4 regions of the Nonomuraea sp. NPDC059007 genome follow, and region 2 is predicted to be linked to each of the others. Evidence: riboswitches for the same ligand, from Rfam matches in the RefSeq annotation. Region 2 holds a riboswitch; each other region holds the start of a gene.

Region 1 (4,180 bases), on a different contig from region 2:
TGACCTCGATGCCCTGCTCCGCGTGACCTCTTCGACCTACCGCAGCGAGGACCCGCCCGACGTCGCCTTCGGCCGCTACGACGGCGCGGTCGGCAGGCTCGTCCTCGCCGTGACCGCGCGCGGGGTCGTGACCTGCAGTTTCGACGAAGAGAACGCGGTGTTCGAGCGGGTCGCCAAGCAGTTCGGCTCCTTCATCGGGCCCGACGCCGCCCGGCTCGACCCGGTGCGCCGCGAGCTCGACGCGTTCTTCTCCGGGCGCCTGCGCACGTTCACCACGCCGGTGGACCTCACCCTCGCCACGCCGTTCGCCAAAACGGTTCTGCAGAAGATGATGGCGGTGCCGTACGGGACGACCACGACCTACGGCGAGATCGCCGAGCGCATCGGCCGGCCGCGCGCGCTGCGTGCGGTCGGGAACGCGCTCGCCCAGAATCCCGTCTGCGTGATCGTCCCGTGTCACCGGATCGTGCAGGCCGACGGCGAACTCGGCGACTACGCCGGAGGCGCCGCCGCCAAGCGCCACCTCCTGACCGTCGAGAGCCGCTGACTCACTTCACCGCCGCCCGCCCGCGCGACCGGCTGAGCAGTCCGATCAGCAGCGTCACCAGCGCCGCCACGATGGCGCCGCCGAGCGCGCCGTTCATCCACGGCTGGCGTACGGCATCGCGCAACGGCAGCCAGATCGCGTCCCATGCCGCGACCGTCGGCGTGCTCGTGGTCACCCAGTAGGCGGCGAAGCCCAGCGCCCACGGGATCAGCATCGACCAGCGGGCCGGCGCGTTCTCCGCGGTGTTCCACCGGGTGCCGCCGCCCAGCAGGAAGTAGTCGACCGCGAGCACCGCGAACATCGGCACGAAGACCGCGCCGATCACCCCGAGGAAGGCGCCGTAGGAGGTGACGTCGACGGCCAGCGCGATCGCGACCGTCAGCACGCCGATGGCGGTGGAGAAGATCCGCCGGTCCACCCTCGGCATGAGGTTCTGCAGGGAGACGGTCGTGGAGTACACGTTCGCGAACGACTGGTCGGTCTCGCGCAGCACCAGGATGGCGAAGAACAGCGCGCCCAGCGGCGCCGCCACGAACGGCGCGAACACCGCGGTGGAGTCGGCCGCGACCGCCGAGGCCCCGGCCAGCGCGACCGCGTAGACGCCCAGGCCCAGGCAGGCGATCTGGGCCAGCGTGTAGCCGCCCACGACGCCGGTGAAGGCGGCCCTGCTGGAGCGCGAGTGCCGCGCGAAGTCGGCGGCCAGCGGCACCCACGAGATCGACAGCGCGATCACGTAGTCGACGGCCGGGGCGAACGCGGTCCAGTCGCCACCGGTCTGGGGCGGCGCCTTGCCCAGGAAGTCCACGGCGAACCAGACCATCGCGATGATCACGCCGATCGTGACGTACCTGCGCAGCAGCCTGATCGCGCCCAGCGGCCAGATCGTCAGCGCCGTGGTGATCGCTCCGGCGACCAGCACCCAGACGGCGTACGGCACCGCCGTACCGAAGATGGCCATCGCGCCGTTGGAGATGACCCAGAGCTCGAACGCGCCCCAGCCGATCATCTGGACGATGTTGAGCACGGTCGGGATGTAGGACAGCTTGGCGCCGAACAGCCCGCGCAGCAGGACCATCGCCGGTTTGCCCGTCTGGGTGCCGGGGATGGCCGACAGGCCCACCATGGCGGTGCCGATCAGGCTGCCGACCGCGGTGGCGGTGAGCGCCGCCGCCAGGCTCAGCGGCGCGTCGCCGAGGGGGTTGAGCAGCAGCAGCGCGCCGGAGAAGCCCAGCAGGCTGACCGCGAGGTTGGCCCACAGCGCGCCCTGGTCGAGCACGCCGAGGGTTTTCGGCGTGGCCCCGTCCAGGGTCAGGGCCACCTCCGAGTGGTGGGGGTCATCAGAGTGGTGTGATCCATCGACGACACGCGTCATCGTGAACGCTCCCTACGCCGGCATTACCCGGTCAGGTTCATGCGGTCGGCAATGCGTGGGGATTGCCCTCTCAGCCCGGCCGTGCCCGAGCTCCCGCGCTTATGTAAGTTTCAGGCGGATTATGCCATTCGCCCGGCAGGTGGCAAGACACCGGGCGGTCCTGAGGCCTGGGAGAATGGGTACATGACGGTTCCCGAGATCGAGGCCAAGGACGTGCCCGCGGGCGCGTACCTGCTGGACGTGCGTGAGCAGGGCGAGTGGGTGGCGGGGCACGCGCCCGACGCCGTGCACATCCCCATGGGCGAGCTGCAGTCCCGTCTCGACGAGGTGCCCGCCGGGCAGCCCGTGTACGTGGTGTGCCGGGTGGGCGGTCGTTCGGCGCACGCGGCGGCCTGGCTCAACCATGTCGGCCGCGAGGCGGTCAACGTGGGCGGCGGCATGCAGTCGTGGGAGGCGGCCATGCGGCCGATGGTGAGCGAGAGCGGCCAGGAGCCGTTCGTGGCCTGACCCCCGAATGCCAGGTCCGACCGCCGCCAGCATCGGGAGGGCGGCCGGGAGAGCATCGGAGCATGGGATACGAGATCAGCGCCATCGACCCGGTGATCGTGCGCGAGCTGCTCCGGGCGGACGACGCGGGCCGGGCGCCCCGCTTCAGCATCGACGAGGAGGGCGGCGCGCCGCTGCGGTGCTGCCTGCGCAAGGCGGCGGCGGGCGAGCGGATCGCCCTGGTGTCGTACGCGCCGCTGCGCCGCTGGGCCGCCGAGACCGGCGCCGACCCCGGGCCCTATGACGAGCTGGGGCCCATTTTCGTCCACGCCGAGCCGTGCGAGGGACCCGGCACGACCGCTTGGCCCGCCGCCCACACCGCCCAGCGGGTCCTGCGTGCCTACACCGCCGACGGGCGCATCCACGGCGGCCGTCTCCTGCCCGAGGGCGCCGACCCCGAGGTGGCGCTCAAGGAGGTGTTCTCCGATCCCGAGGTGGCGTTGGTGCACGTTCGGGCGGTCGAGTACGGCTGCTTCCAGTTCGCCGCCCACCGGGCTACTTGAGCAGGCGCGACAGACGGCGGTCGGCGAGCGGCTTGCCGCCCGTCTGGCAGGTCGGGCAGTACTGCAGCGAGGAGTCGGCGAACGAGACCTCCCTGATGGTGTCGCCGCACACGTCGCAGGGCTGCCCGGCCCGGTTGTGCACGCGCAGGCCCGACTTCTTCTCCGCCTTCAGGTCCTTGGCCGCCACCCCGTGCGCCCGCTCGACCGCCTCGCGCAGCGTGGCGACGATCGCCTCGTGCAGATCGGCCACCTGCGCGTCGGTCAGCGAGGCCGCGATCTTGAACGGGGACATCTTGGCCGCGTGCAGCACCTCGTCGGAGTAGGCGTTGCCGATGCCCGCGATCACCTTCTGGTCGCGCAGAAGACCTTTGATCTGGGTACGGTTGCCACCCACGATCCCCTTCAGCACGTCCACGGTGAAGGTGTCGGCCAGCGGGTCGGGGCCGAGCGAAGCGATACCCGGCACTTCATCCGGATTTTTCGTGACATAGACGGCCAGGCGCTTCTGCGTGCCCGCCTCCGTCAGCTCGAACCCGGGGGCCAGGCCCTCGTCGTCGGGCGCCAGCCGTACCCGGACCGCCAGCGGGCCCTTGCCCGGACGGACCGGCTTCGCGCCCGAGAGGTCGTCCTTCCAGCGCAGCCACCCGGCGCGCGCCAGATGGATGATCAGGTGCAGACCGTCACAGTCGAGGTCGAGGAACTTGCCGTGCCGCGCCACGCCGGTCACGGTGAGCCCGCCGAGCGCGCTGACAGGCGGATCGAAAGTCTTGAGCGCCTGGAAGGCGACCACGTCGACGGCCAGGATCGTCCGGCCCACAGCCCGCTCACGCAGGAAATCGGTGAGCGACGCCACTTCTGGAAGTTCGGGCATGCATCCAGATTATGGTCCACAGGCTGTGGAAAACACGGCGCTAGGGTCAAGGTATGAACGTGACGATCGCCGAAGAAGTCCTCCTTCTCGCCCACAGCGAAGAAGAGGGCAAGCAGCTCATCCCCGGCACCCAGCTGGACACCGCGCTGGGCGGCGCCATCCTCGCCGAGCTGGCGATCAACGACCGGCTGGAACTCTCGGACAAGAAGGTGTCCGTCAAGAACGCCGCCCCGCTCGGCGACCCCGAACTCGACGCCGTCCTCGCCCGCATGGCCGAGGACGGCAAGGCCCGCCGCCCGGTGTGGTGGGTGCAGAAGCTGTACTCCGGCAAACTCCGCAAG
Region 2 (4,180 bases):
CGACGGGCGTCAGGACTTCAGGGCCGCCGAACTCGCGCACATGAATGGCTCTCATGCCCCCTACCCTTCAACCTCCAGCATGGTTGAGGTCAAGCCAGGCGGGCGAAGAGGCCGTCGAGCAGCGACGAGAGGCCGAACTCGAAGGCGTCGCCGCCGGTGGGGTAGTCCGGCTCCAGGCGGGCCCGCAGGCGGGGGAAGCGCTGGGCGGTCTCGACCATCTCCGCCATCGCCTCGTCCATCCGCTTCTCCTCGTCGGCGCCCGCGCGGCGTACCTTCGCGCGCAGGGCGGACTCGGCCGCCTCCCCCTGCGCGGCGCCGATCACGAACATCAGGATCGACGCGGCGACCCGGTCGGCGTCGGCGGCGCCGAAGCCGGCCGTCTCGTGGACGGCCAGGCAGTGCTCGTCGTAGCGGGCCTTGTTGGGGCCGTAGATGACATGGGTGCTCATGGCCGGGATCAGCCAGAAGTGGCGGACGATCATCTCGTGGGCGCCGCGGGCGAGTTCGGCGGCGGCCTCGCGCCAGCCCATGGCGGCTGAGTCGGGCAGCCGGATCTCGCCGAAGACGTGGTCGGCGGCCAGCTCGACGAGCCGGTCCTTGCTCTTGACGTGGTAGTACATGGCGGTCGCGGCCGAGTCGAGCTGGGCGCCGAGCCGCCGCATGTTCAGGCCGGCCACGCCCTCGGCGTCCAGGACCTCGACGGCGGCCAGGACGATCTGCTCCTTGGTCAGCGACATGCCGCCATCGTATTGCACTTAGTTCAACTACGTCCTACAGTTTTACTAAGTTCAAAAACGAGGAGACATCCATGAACGCCCGCATCGCCGCAGCGGTGATCCAGCTACTGACCGTGGTCCCGTTCCTGCTGGGGATCTACTCCGTGACCTTCTACGGCGCCGCCGCCCAGCGGGCCGCCGAGGCCGAGATGGCCCGCCAGAACCAGCCCCTGGAACTGCTGACCGGGAACGGCATCAGCTTCGCCGGCAGCGAGGGCCTGGCGATCGTGATCATCGTCATCCTGGTGGTCCTGGCGCTGCTCAACCTGACCGGCAGGCGGATCGGCCGGATCCTCTCCTGGATCTTCCAGCCGATCCTGCTCGTGCTCGGCGTCGTCATCATTCCCGGCCAGGTGTTCACGGCCCGCTTCCTGGAGCCGGTGCTGCCCGGCGTGGACACGCACACGCTGGTCGCCGCGGCCCTGGGCGCCATGCCCGCCTGGGCGACGACCGTCAGCTGGGCCAAGCTCGTGCTCACCACCGCCGGCTCGGTCGCCGTCGTGGTGCTGCTGATCCGGGCGGCTAAAGCCACTTCGCGGTAGGCCAGGACTCCAGTTGCCAGGCGCTGTCCCAGAACATCCACTCGAACTCCGCCGCCTTCACGAAGGCGGCCCGCATCTCCTCCAGGAGCGCCGGGTCGGCCTCGGCGGCGAGGCGGTCGGTGATCTGCTTGGCCCGCGTGACCGACGCGGCGTACTCGGGGTCGGCGTAGGTGGCGATCCAGGCGCGGTACGGATGGGTCTCGGAGCTGCGGCCCACCAGCGCGGTGCCGACGTCCTCGTAGATCCAGAAGCAGGGCAGCACCGCCGCCGCCAGCACCGGGTACGGCGCCGACAGCGCGGTGGCCTGCAGCCAGGAGGAGTAGCCGAGGGCCGTGGGCGAGGTGGGCACGCCGGTCAGGTCGGCGGCCGTCAGGCCGTACTGCTCGATGTAGCCCTCGTGGAGGGTGCGCTCGGCGGCGATGGCGTCGTGGGCGGCCTGCGACCAGAAGGCCATCTCGTCCGGGTCCGCCGCCCTGACGGCCGCGGTGGCCAGGGCCTTGGCGAACGCCTCCAGGTAGCGGGCGTCCTGGACGATGTAGAAGGCGAAGCGCTCGCGGGAGAGCGTGCCGTCGCCCAGGGCGGTGTTGAACGGATGCTCGTGGATGGCCCGCAGCAGGCCGGCGGTTTGGGTCCAGGCGTCGTCGGTGAACACGACAGTCCCTTCGCTAGTCCGAACTAGATCAGGTTCGACGGGTTTGGATCTCAGCCCTTGTCGGGCACCCCGCGTCGCGCGCTCACAGTAACAGCCGCCAATGCGGTGAGTCCCATCAGGAGGGCGCCGAACCAGAGGGCGCCGGTGATGGCCAGGTTGTCGGCCACGATCCCGCCGAACGCGGCGCCGAAGGCGATGGCCAGGTTGAAGACGGTGGTGTTCAGCGCGGTCGCCGCCTCGGCCGAGGCTCCGGCGCCCTTCAGGATCCAGGTCTGCACGGCCACGGGGGCGCCGCCGTAGGCCAGGCCCCAGATCAGCAGCAGGATCGAACCGGTCACCGGCGTGGTGCCGGCCAGCGGGAAGATCACCATGATCACGGCCAGGGTCGCGCTCAGCGTGACGACCCGGCGCCTGACGTCCCAGGACGAGCCGACGAAGGTGCCGACGACTCCGGCGACGCCGAAGCCGAGCAGGACCGGGCCGATCAGGTCGGCGGGCACGCCGGAGACGTTCTGCAGGATCGGGCTGATGAAGGTGAAGGCCGCGTACTGGCCGCTGACCACGAGGAACGTGGAGATGACGGCGGCGCGGACGACCGGATTGCGGAACTGGCGCGGCAGTTCGCGCAGGCGGACGGGGGCGGTGGCGGGAATCCTCGGCAGCAGCCACAGCAGCGCGCCGACCACCAGCAGGGCCAGCACGCCGACGGCGGCGAAGGCGACCCGCCAGTCGGTGAGCCCGCCGATGAGCGTCCCGGCCGGGACGCCGAGCACGTTCGCCGCGGTCGCACCGCCGAAGGCCAGCGAGGTGGCCCGCGCGACGTGACGTTCCGGCACCAGCCGTACGGCGATGCCCGCCGCGAGCGCCCAGAACCCGCCGATCCCGATGCCGACCAGGAACCGGGAGGCCAGCATGACGCCGAAGTTGGGCGCGACCACGGAGACCGCGTTGGCCACCACCATCAGGCTGAGCAACCCGATCAGCACGGTACGCCGGTCCAGCCGCCCGATCGCCACGGGCAGCAGGGGCGCGGTGGCGGAGGCGACCAGGCCGGGCACGGTCACCATGAGCCCGGCGGCGCCCTCGGAGATGTCCAAGGAGCCGCCGATGGCGGTGAGCAGGCCGACGGGCAACTGCTCCACGGTGACCATGGCGAACGTGCCCACGGCCACGGCCGCCACGGCCAGCCATTCCTTCAGTGAGACCTCTTCTCGCGTGACGATGGACACGCCGATCACCTCTCATTGATAATCTTAACGTTGAGATATCACCACTTTATTGTGTGAACGTCAAGTCTGTTAACGCTAAATCTGTGAACGTTAAGAGGTTTCGCCATGAGCGACGCGGTGGACATGCTGCTGGCCCAGTGGAAGAGGGAACGCCCCGACATCGACCCCTCCCCGATGGGGATCATCGGCCGGGTCTCCCGGCTCAGCCTGCTGTTCGGGGGCGAGCTCAAGACGTTCTTCCAGGAGCACGGGCTGGAGCGATGGGAGTTCGACGTGCTGGCCACGCTGCGCAGGTCCGGCGCGCCGTACGAGCTGAGCGCGGGGGAACTGCTCAAGGCGGCCATGGTCACCTCGGGCGCCATCACCAACCGGATCGACCGCATGGAGGCCAAGGACCTCGTCGAACGCGTCAGGGCCAGCGGCGACCGCAGATCGGTGCGGATCCGGCTCACGCCGCAGGGGCTGGAGCTGGTCGACCGGCTCGTCGGGGCGCACGTGGACAACGAGGAACGCCTGCTGGCCGCCCTCGGTCCCGCCGAGCGCGATCAGCTGGCCGGGCTGCTGCGCACCTTGCTGGAGTCGCTGGGAGACACGAGCCTGGTAGAATGAAGATGGAGAGGGCCGCTTCCCGTGATCACGGGGGCGGCCATGCTGCGTTCATGACCTTTCTCAGCCAGCTCGCGCGCACCGAGCGGTTCACGCTCGGCCGGCCGTCCTCCTTCACCGTCTCCGCCGACGGGCGTACCGTTTTCTTCCTGCGTGACAGCAGCTTGTGGGCTCATGCCCAGGGTGAGGAACGCCTGGTCGCGGGGCCCGGCATCACCGCGTACGCGGCCGACGACGACGGCCGGGTCCTGGCCTTCGAGCGCGACGGGCAGCTGTGCACGGCCGGCGGAGCGCTGCCCACGGCCGAGCCGGTGCGCGCCCCCCGCCCCGACCCCACAGGCGAGCGCATCGCCTACGTCAGCGCGGGCGCGCTCC
Region 3 (4,180 bases), on a different contig from region 2:
AGGAAGACCGCGGGCACTTGGGGCCCGCCGCTGCCTCGCCGTACGCCGAGGAGCTTGTGGTCTTTGAGGAGTTGCTTGGCCCGCCCGATCGTGAGATCCAGGCGCGCGGCCACTTCGGGGAGAGTGAGCCACTCGCTGACGAGCTGGTCGGTCTCCCGGTCGATCTGTGCAACAGAAAGCGTCACGAAACCACAACTACCACATGGAGTGCTTGCTCAAACAACACAATCTCGTAGGGTCACATCCGGATCTACCAGGCGTTCCACATCAAGACGGGCGCCAGCCTCGATGAGACGGCGGCCCTGGACGAGGTCGCGGGGCCGGTCGGCGGCCAGCACGGCGGTGATCCGATCTTCCGCGGTCAGCCACACCGCCGACCACTTCTCCCCCTCGCGGTACACGACCCGGCCGCCCGCGGGGTGATATCCGGCGTATTGCAGCATGTGGCCGAACTGCTCCGACCAGAAGTACGGCACCGGGTCGTAGACCGCCTTCTCGCCCAGCAGCGTGGCGGCGGCCACGTCGGGAGAGTTGAGCGCGGTGTCCCAGTGTTCGACGCGCATCCGGGTCTGGAACCGGCGCGACCACCAGCTGGCGCAGTCGCCGACGGCCACCACGCCGGGCAGGGAGGTACGCAGGTGCTCGTCGGTGACGACGCCGTTGTGCAGGTCGATGTCGGCGTCGGCGAGCCATTCGAGCACCGGGCGGGCTCCGATGCCGGAGACCACGACGTGCGCGGGCACGAACTCGCCGCCGACCAGCTCCACGCCGCCTTCGACGACCTCGCTGACCATCGTGTCGAGCCGCAGGTCGACGCCCTCGTACCAGGGCAGCGTGCGCGCGCCCATCTCGCCGATCGCGTGCGACAGCGGCGTGCCGGCCGCCTCGATCACGGTGACCACGCAGCCCGCCTTGCGCGCCGCGGTCGCCACCTCGGCGCCGATCCAGCCCGCGCCCACCACGGCCACCCGCGCGCCGGGCACCAGGGCGGCCCGCAGCACGTGGGCGTCGTCGAGCGTACGCAGCACCAGCTGGGGGCCCTCGCCCGGCAGCCGGATCGGCTCGGAACCCGTCGCGATCACCAGGCCGTCGTAGGGCAGCTCGCCCTCGGTGGTCTCCACCACGCCCTCACGCAGGCTCTTCGCGGCCACGCCCGGCCGGAAGTCGGCCCGCAGGGCGGCCAGGTCGGTGTCGACGAAGCTGTCGTCGCTCGTGCCCAGCAGCACCGCCTTCGACAGGGGTGGACGGTCGTAGGGCCGGTGCCGCTCCTCGCCGAGGAGAGTGATCCTTCCTTCGAACCCGCGCCCGCGCAGCGATTCGACGCTGCGTACTCCGGCCAGGCCGGCTCCCACCACCACCACGTGATCCACGGTTCCGACCATACCGGGGTCATTCGTGGGAGTGCCTGCCGAGGCCGTAGGCTGGGACCGTAAGACGCGCGGGAGTCCGGCCTTAACCGGACTGAGAGGAAGGCTTCATCGGGCCTTCGACCGCAAGACACCTGATCCGGATCATGCCGGCGTAGGGAGCGGACATGCACGTGATCGTGGGCGGCGGCGTCGTCGGGCTCAGCGTGGCCTGGCGCCTGGCCCGCTCAGGACGGCCCGTCACCGTCGTCGACCCCGCGCCCGCCTCGGGCGCCACCCACGCCGCGGCGGGGATGCTCGCGCCGGTGAGCGAGGTCACGTTCACCGAGGAGCCGTTGCTGCGCCTGGGCGCGGCCTCGCTGGCGCGCTGGCCCGCCTTCGCCGCCGAGCTGACCGCCGACGCGGGCCTCGGCCCCGGGGCGCTCGACTACCGCGCCGACGGCACGCTCGACGTGGCCTTCGGCGCCGACGACCTGGCCGTCCTGGAGGAGACCGCGGGCTTCATGGAGAAGCTGGGCCTGCGGGTCGAACGGCTCAGCGGGCGCGAGTGCCGCCGCCTGGAGCCCATGCTCGCGCCGTCGGTGCGCGGCGGCCTCCTGGCGCCCGGCGACGCCTGGGTGGACCCGCGCAGGGTCGCCGGCGCGCTGCTGGCCGCCTTGGAGCGCCTCGGGGTCCCGATCGTGCGGGCGCGGGTGCGCGAGCTGCTGCGCGGCGATGAGGGCGTCCAGGGTGTACGGCTGAGCCCGGGTGACTCCGGCGGCGAGCCGTACCCAGAGCCGGATCGGGAGGAGCTGCGCGCCGAGCGGGTGGTGCTGGCGGCGGGGGCGTGGAGCGGCGCGCTGGCCCCGGTGCCGGTGCGGCCGGTGAAGGGGCAGATCCTGCGCCTGCGCTCGCCGCGGCCGCTCCTGGGCAGGTGCGTGCGGGGCACGGTGCACGGGCTGCCCGTCTACCTGGTGCCGCGCGGCGACGGCGAGCTGGTCGTGGGGGCCACGCAGGAGGAGCTGGGGTTCGACACCCGGGTGACCGCGGGCGGGGTGTACGAGCTGCTGCGCGACGCCCGCGAGCTGGTGCCGGGGGTGACCGAGCTGGAGCTGGCGGAGGTGGTGGCGGGGCTGCGGCCCGGCACGCCGGACAACCTGCCGCTCATCGGGCCGGGTGCTGAGCCGGGGCTGCTGGTGGCCACCGGGCATCACCGGGGCGGGGTGCTGCTGGCCCCGCTCACGGCCGCCGTCCTCATGGGCGAGGAGCGCGAGCTGTCGTCCTTGTGCTCGCCCGCCCGGTTCACGCCCTAGGTCCACCGCCTCCAGAACCAACCCGAATTTTCATCCCGAAGGGGGATATTTCATGAATGTGACGATCAATGGGGCCGCGCATGAGGTGCCCCGCGGGACGACGGTGGCGCAGGCCGTACGGACGCTGACCGAAGCCACCAAGGGCGTCGCGGTGGCCGTGAACGACGAGGTGGTCACGCGCAGCTCGTGGGAGACCACGGCGCTGGCCGACCGCGACCGGGTCGAGGTGCTGACGGCGGTGCAGGGTGGATGAGCTGATCATCGGCGGGGAGAAGTTCGCCTCCCGCCTCATCATGGGCACCGGCGGCGCCCCCTCGCTGGAGGTGCTCGACCAGGCGCTGGCCGCCTCGGGCACCGAGCTGACCACGGTGGCGATGCGGCGGCTCGACCCGTCGGCGCCCGGTTCCGTGCTCGACGTGCTGCGCGAGCGCGGCATCAAGGTGCTGCCCAACACCGCGGGGTGCTTCACCGCGGGCGAGGCGGTCCTGACCGCCCGGCTGGCCCGCGAGGCGCTCGGCACCAACTGGGTCAAGCTCGAAGTCATCGCCGACGAGCGCACGCTGCTGCCCGACCCGATCGAGACGTTCGACGCGGCGGAGCGGCTGGTGGCCGACGGGTTCGTGGTGCTGCCCTACATCGGCGACGACCCCGCTCTGGCCCGCCGCCTGGAGCAGGCCGGATGCGCGGCGGTCATGCCGCTCGGCGCGCCCATCGGCTCCGGGCTCGGCATCCGCAACCCGCACAACATCGAGCTCATCGTCGAGGCCGCCTCCGTGCCGGTCATCCTGGACGCCGGGATCGGCACCGCCAGCGACGCCGCACTCGCCATGGAGCTGGGCTGTGACGCGGTGCTCCTGGCCACCGCGGTGACCAGGGCGCAGCGGCCCGAGCTCATGGCCGCGGCGATGAAGCAGGCCGTTCAGGCCGGCCTGATGGCGCGCCGGGCCGGGCGCATCCCCCGCCGCCGCTATGCTGAAGCGTCCTCGCCCATGCACCCTTAGTGACGACGGAGTGCCACGTAATGGCATCGGTTTCGGATGGTCAGGCCCCTCCAGTGGCAAAACGACCGTAAACTCGGCCACGTGGACACGACGACCGCGGACCCTCTCGTCGGGCGACTGCTCGACGGGCGCTATCGCATCGAGTCCCGGATCGCCCGGGGCGGGATGGCGACCGTCTACCTCGCGCTCGACGTCAGGCTCGACCGCACGGTAGCGCTGAAGGTCATGCACCGCTCGCTGGCCGAGGACCCCGCGTTCGTGCGCCGGTTCATCGGCGAGGCCAAGTCCGTGGCCAGCCTCTCCCATCCCAACGTCGTGCACGTCTTCGACCAGGGCACCGACGGCGACATCGTCTACCTGTCGATGGAGTACGTGCCGGGCAAGACGCTGCGCGACATCCTGCGCGAGCGGGTCAGGCTGCCCGCCCGCGAGGCCCTGGAGATCATGATCCCGGTGCTCGCCGCGCTCGGCGCCGCCCACCAGAGCGGGATGGTCCACCGCGACGTCAAGCCGGAGAACG
Region 4 (4,180 bases), on a different contig from region 2:
CCTGCGCGAGCTGCTCGCTGAGGTCCTGGCTCTGCCGTACGGCCAGCACCGACGCCGAGACGGCGACCGCCAGCAGCGCCGCCATCGCGGCCAGGGCCAGCCCGCGCCGGCGCCCGCGCCGCCTGGCCTGCGCGGCGCTGCGGTCGAGGAAGTCGCGTTCGAGGGCGTTGAGGTCCAGGTGGCGGCGGGTGGTGGCGGCCCAGCCGAGCGCGGTGTCCAGGGCGCTGCCGTGGTAGAGGTCGGCGGCGCGGCGGCGGTGGGCCTGCCAGTGGAGGGCGGCGCCGCGCAGCCTGCCGTGCACGGCCAGGCCGTCGCGGTCGTCGGCCACCCAGGAGCGCAGCCTGGGCCAGGCGTGGTAGAGCGCGGCGCTGGCCGGGGCGACCAGGTCGTCGGAGACGGCCACGAGCCTGCCGGTCTCGGTGTCCTCGGGGGCGACCTTGAGGCTGCGCCGTACCAGGAGACCGGCCTCCGCGAAGTGGGCCAGCACGCCGAGGTCCTCGGCCTCGTCGCGCGGGATGCGGCGGAGCGTCTCGCCGTCGAGCATCCGCAGCAGCAGGCCGGGCACGGCGCGCTGCTGCTCGGGGGTGAGCGCGGCGTAGACCTCCTCGGCGACCTCGCCCAGCGGCCGCTCGCCGCCGAGGCCGTCCGGCGGCTTGACCTCGGCCGCCAGCTCCGCGCCGGCGCTCGGCTCCGCGCTGCCCAGCAGCCCGAGCAGCAGTTCGGGGGCGGTCGGGCGCGCGGCGGGGTCCTTGGCCAGCGCGCGGGCGACCAGCGAGCGCAGCGGCTCGGCCACGTCGCCGGGGTCGGGGTCGACCGTGAGCACCCGGTGCATGACGCCGCCGAGGCTCTCGGCCTGGAACGGGTCCTCGCCGGTGGCGGCGAACAGCACCACCCCGCCCCAGGCGAACACGTCGGCGGGCGGCCCGGCGCGGCGGCCGGTGAAGACCTCGGGCGCCATGTAGGTGGGGGTGCCGCCGATGAAGCTCGTGCTCGCCCCGTCGGTGGTACGCGCGACGCCGAAGTCGATCACCCGCGGCCCGTCCGGACCGAGCAGCACGTTCTCCGGCTTGAGGTCGCGGTGCACCACGCCCGAGCTGTGGACGGCGGCCAGCGCGGTGGCCAGCGCGACGGCCAGCCTGAGCAGGGAGTCGCCGGAGTAGGGGCCGTGGCGTTCGAGCGCCTGGCGCAGGTTGGGGCCCTCGACGAACTCACTGACGATGTACGGCCGCTCGGCGTCCAGCCTGGCCTCGACCACGCGGGCGGTGCAGAAGGAGGCCACCCGGCCGGTCGCCGCCGCCTCCTTGGCCAGTTGCCCGCTCAGCCCGCCGTGCAGGACCTTCACCGCGAAGCGGCGGCCCTCGGCGTCGTAGGCGTCGTAGACGACGCCCTGGCCGCCCGCGCCGAGCCGGCCGGCCAGCCAGTAGCCGCCAAGCCGTTCGGGGTCACCGGGCACCAAGCGCATCGTCACTGCCCCTTAGATGCGCACAACGCGGAATTGGTTGGCAGCGGCAACGCCACAGGTCCCTCGCGCGCCTCGAGGGACCCGTGCGTCATGATCATTATGACAGGGGTTTCCACTCCGTCCGCAGCACGGACATCGTCACCGAGTCGTACCACTGTCCCTCCCACAGCAGCGCGTCACGCTGCACGCCCTCCCGCACGAAGCCGACCTTCTCGTAGACGTGCTTGGCGCGGTCGTTGAAATCGTATACGCCCAGCTCGATGCGGTGCAGAGGGGTCGTGGCGAAGGCGTGGCCGAGCACCAGGCGGATGGCCTCGGTGCCGTAACCCTTGCCGAACGCCCGCGCGCCGACCAGCGCGATGCGCAGGTTGCACGACAGGTTGTCCTTGTCGAGCTCGTTGAGCACGACCTCGCCGACGTACCCGTCCGCGGCCATGATGGCCAGGTCGAGCCGGTCCTCGTGGTCGCGTCGCGTGGTGTACCACTCCAGGGCCGCCTTGGGGGAGATCCCGTCGTGGGTGTGGGAGCCCGTGAGCCGGGCGACCTCGGGGTCGTCGCACAGCTCGATCAGGCCCTCGACGTGCTCGGGCCCGACGGGTACGAGGGTCACCCGGTCACCGGCGAGGGTGGGTTTGTTCGCGAACATTTCCCTAATTTATAGAGCCTCGTAAATGGTTGTCGCCGTGTTTTCCGGGGTGGCCGTGGAGACGTCGAGCCGCAGGTCGGCGAGCTGCAGGAAGTACGGCCCGCGCCGCGCCCGCATGGCGGAGGGCGAGAACTCCGGGCGGTGGTCGGACGAGCGCATCCGCTGGGCCAGGATCTCGTCGGGGGCGTCCAGCCAGACCACGAAGGCCGCGCGCAGCGCCTCGCGTACCCGCGGGTCCTCCACGGTGCTGGCCGCCGCCGCGATCACCTGGGGCGGCTCGGTCAGCGCGTGGAGCACGTGCTCGGCCTCCCTCCGGTGCAGCACGTCCGCGCCCTCCGCCTTCGCGATCTCGGCGGCGCTGGCGCCGTAGCGTCCGCGCAGGTACGGGTCGCTGTCGCTGAGCGGCACGCCCAGCTCGCGGGCCAGCAGTTTGCCGACGGTCGTCTTGCCCGAGCCCATGAGCCCGATCACGACGACAGGTTTGTTCTTCGACATGGGGATAGGTGTTTCCTCTGGAGGTGCATTATGACAATCGCCGGAGGCATCATCCTCATCATGCTCGGCGCGATCCTGACCTGGGCGGTCGAGTTCGACCTCGCCGGTCTTGACATCAATGTGATCGGCGTCGTCCTCATGATCGGTGGTCTGGCCGGGTTGCTGTTCGGTCTGTACCGGATGCACGTTACCCGCAGGGTGATCGAGGAGCCGATCTACGAGGACCCGCACGCGCGCCGTACGACGACGGTCTACGAGGAGAGGCGGCGGATCGACGAGCCGCCGCTGTAAAGGGTCTTGTGCGTACCCCGGGTCGCCGGGGTACGGTGGCGCGGTCCGAACGCGGGAGCCCGGTGCAACGGGCTGAGAGGACGGCTGGAGCAGCCGCCGACCGCCAGAACCTGATCCGGGTAATGCCGGCGAAGGGAGTTTGCGCGATGAGTGACGCGCGCTTTTCCAAGATCCATCTCGGTGATCTGCGGGTCCCCATGCGGCGGGTGCACCTGTCGAACGGGACGTCGGTGGAGCTGTACGACACCTCCGGGCCGGACAACCCCGACATCACGCGGGGCCTGCCGCGGTCGCGGGAGGTGTGGGTGCTCGAACGCGGCGACGTCGCCCGCTACGGCGGCCGCCAGGTGCGGCCCATCGACGACGGCTTCAAGGAGCAGCAGGCCTGGGCCCGCGCGAACACCGAGGTCTTCCCCGGCGACGGGCGCAAGCCGCTGCGGGCCACCGGGGCGCCGGTGACCCAGCTCGCCTACGCGCGGCGGGGCGTGGTCACCAAGGAGATGGAGTTCGTCGCGGTCAGGGAAGGAGTGAGCGGCGAGTTCGTGCGCAAGGAGGTGGCGGCCGGTCGGGCGATCATCCCGGCCAACGTCAACCATCCGGAGAGCGAGCCGATGGTCATCGGCCGCAACTTCCACGTGAAGATCAACGCCAACATCGGCAACTCCGCGGTCGCCTCCTCGATCTCCGAGGAGGTGGAGAAGATGACCTGGGCCACCCGGTGGGGCGCCGACACCGTGATGGACCTGTCCACCGGCCGCAACATTCACACCACCCGCGAGTGGATCATCAGGAACGCGCCGGTGCCGATCGGGACCGTCCCGATCTACCAGGCGCTGGAGAAGGTCGGCGGCGTGGCGGCCGACCTGTCGTGGGAGGTCTACCGGGACACGCTGGTCGAGCAGTGCGAGCAGGGCGTCGACTACATGACCGTGCACGCGGGGGTACGGCTGGCGTACGTGCCGCTGACCGCGCGGCGCAAGACCGGCATCGTCTCGCGCGGCGGCTCGATCATGGCGGCGTGGTGCCTGGCCCACCACCGGGAGAGCTTCCTCTACGAGCACTTCGAGGAGATGTGCGAGCTGCTGGCGAGCTACGACGTGGCCTTCTCGCTCGGGGACGGCCTGCGGCCCGGCTCGATCGCCGACGCCAACGACGAGGCGCAGTTCGCTGAGCTGCGCACGCTGGGCGAGCTGACGAAGATCGCCCGCGCGCACGACGTGCAGGTCATGATCGAGGGGCCCGGCCACGTGCCCATGCACAAGATCAAGGAGAACGTGGACCTGCAG

What was found. Region 2 has a riboswitch for thiamine pyrophosphate ahead of tenA (thiaminase II). Riboswitches for the same ligand answer to the same signal wherever they lie in the genome.
Region 1: another riboswitch for thiamine pyrophosphate. It lies ahead of ACFWY5_RS12785 (purine-cytosine permease family protein); the one in region 2 lies ahead of tenA (thiaminase II).
Region 3: another riboswitch for thiamine pyrophosphate. It lies ahead of thiO (glycine oxidase ThiO); the one in region 2 lies ahead of tenA (thiaminase II).
Region 4: another riboswitch for thiamine pyrophosphate. It lies ahead of thiC (phosphomethylpyrimidine synthase ThiC); the one in region 2 lies ahead of tenA (thiaminase II).

Annotation. Positions count from the first base shown of each region.
Region 1 covers NZ_JBHYJD010000006.1:321,624-325,803, forward strand. The annotation lists gene ACFWY5_RS12780 (methylated-DNA--[protein]-cysteine S-methyltransferase) at 1-547, shown strand, start outside; gene ACFWY5_RS12785 (purine-cytosine permease family protein) at 549-1,919, opposite strand; TPP riboswitch at 1,912-2,026, opposite strand; gene ACFWY5_RS12790 (rhodanese-like domain-containing protein) at 2,103-2,426, shown strand; gene ACFWY5_RS12795 (DUF1203 domain-containing protein) at 2,489-2,968, shown strand; gene ACFWY5_RS12800 (Fpg/Nei family DNA glycosylase) at 2,961-3,839, opposite strand; gene ACFWY5_RS12805 (GPP34 family phosphoprotein) at 3,893-4,180, shown strand, end outside.
Region 2 covers NZ_JBHYJD010000017.1:203,024-207,203, reverse strand. The annotation lists gene ACFWY5_RS28025 (zinc-binding dehydrogenase) at 1-55, opposite strand, end outside; gene ACFWY5_RS28020 (TetR/AcrR family transcriptional regulator C-terminal domain-containing protein) at 90-737, opposite strand; gene ACFWY5_RS28015 (hypothetical protein) at 809-1,318, shown strand; gene tenA (thiaminase II) at 1,299-1,970, opposite strand; TPP riboswitch at 1,958-2,052, opposite strand; gene ACFWY5_RS28005 (MFS transporter) at 2,021-3,199, opposite strand; gene ACFWY5_RS28000 (MarR family winged helix-turn-helix transcriptional regulator) at 3,305-3,808, shown strand; gene ACFWY5_RS27995 (prolyl oligopeptidase family serine peptidase) at 3,859-4,180, shown strand, end outside.
Region 3 covers NZ_JBHYJD010000005.1:20,687-24,866, forward strand. The annotation lists gene ACFWY5_RS09425 (Rv2175c family DNA-binding protein) at 1-185, opposite strand, end outside; gene ACFWY5_RS09430 (NAD(P)/FAD-dependent oxidoreductase) at 216-1,370, opposite strand; TPP riboswitch at 1,429-1,545, shown strand; gene thiO (glycine oxidase ThiO) at 1,535-2,659, shown strand; gene thiS (sulfur carrier protein ThiS) at 2,712-2,912, shown strand; gene ACFWY5_RS09445 (thiazole synthase) at 2,905-3,660, shown strand; gene pknB (Stk1 family PASTA domain-containing Ser/Thr kinase) at 3,742-4,180, shown strand, end outside.
Region 4 covers NZ_JBHYJD010000001.1:353,803-357,982, reverse strand. The annotation lists gene ACFWY5_RS01570 (protein kinase) at 1-1,462, opposite strand, end outside; gene ACFWY5_RS01565 (GNAT family N-acetyltransferase) at 1,560-2,108, opposite strand; gene ACFWY5_RS01560 (shikimate kinase) at 2,118-2,603, opposite strand; gene ACFWY5_RS01555 (DUF6458 family protein) at 2,634-2,894, shown strand; TPP riboswitch at 2,936-3,048, shown strand; gene thiC (phosphomethylpyrimidine synthase ThiC) at 3,041-4,180, shown strand, end outside.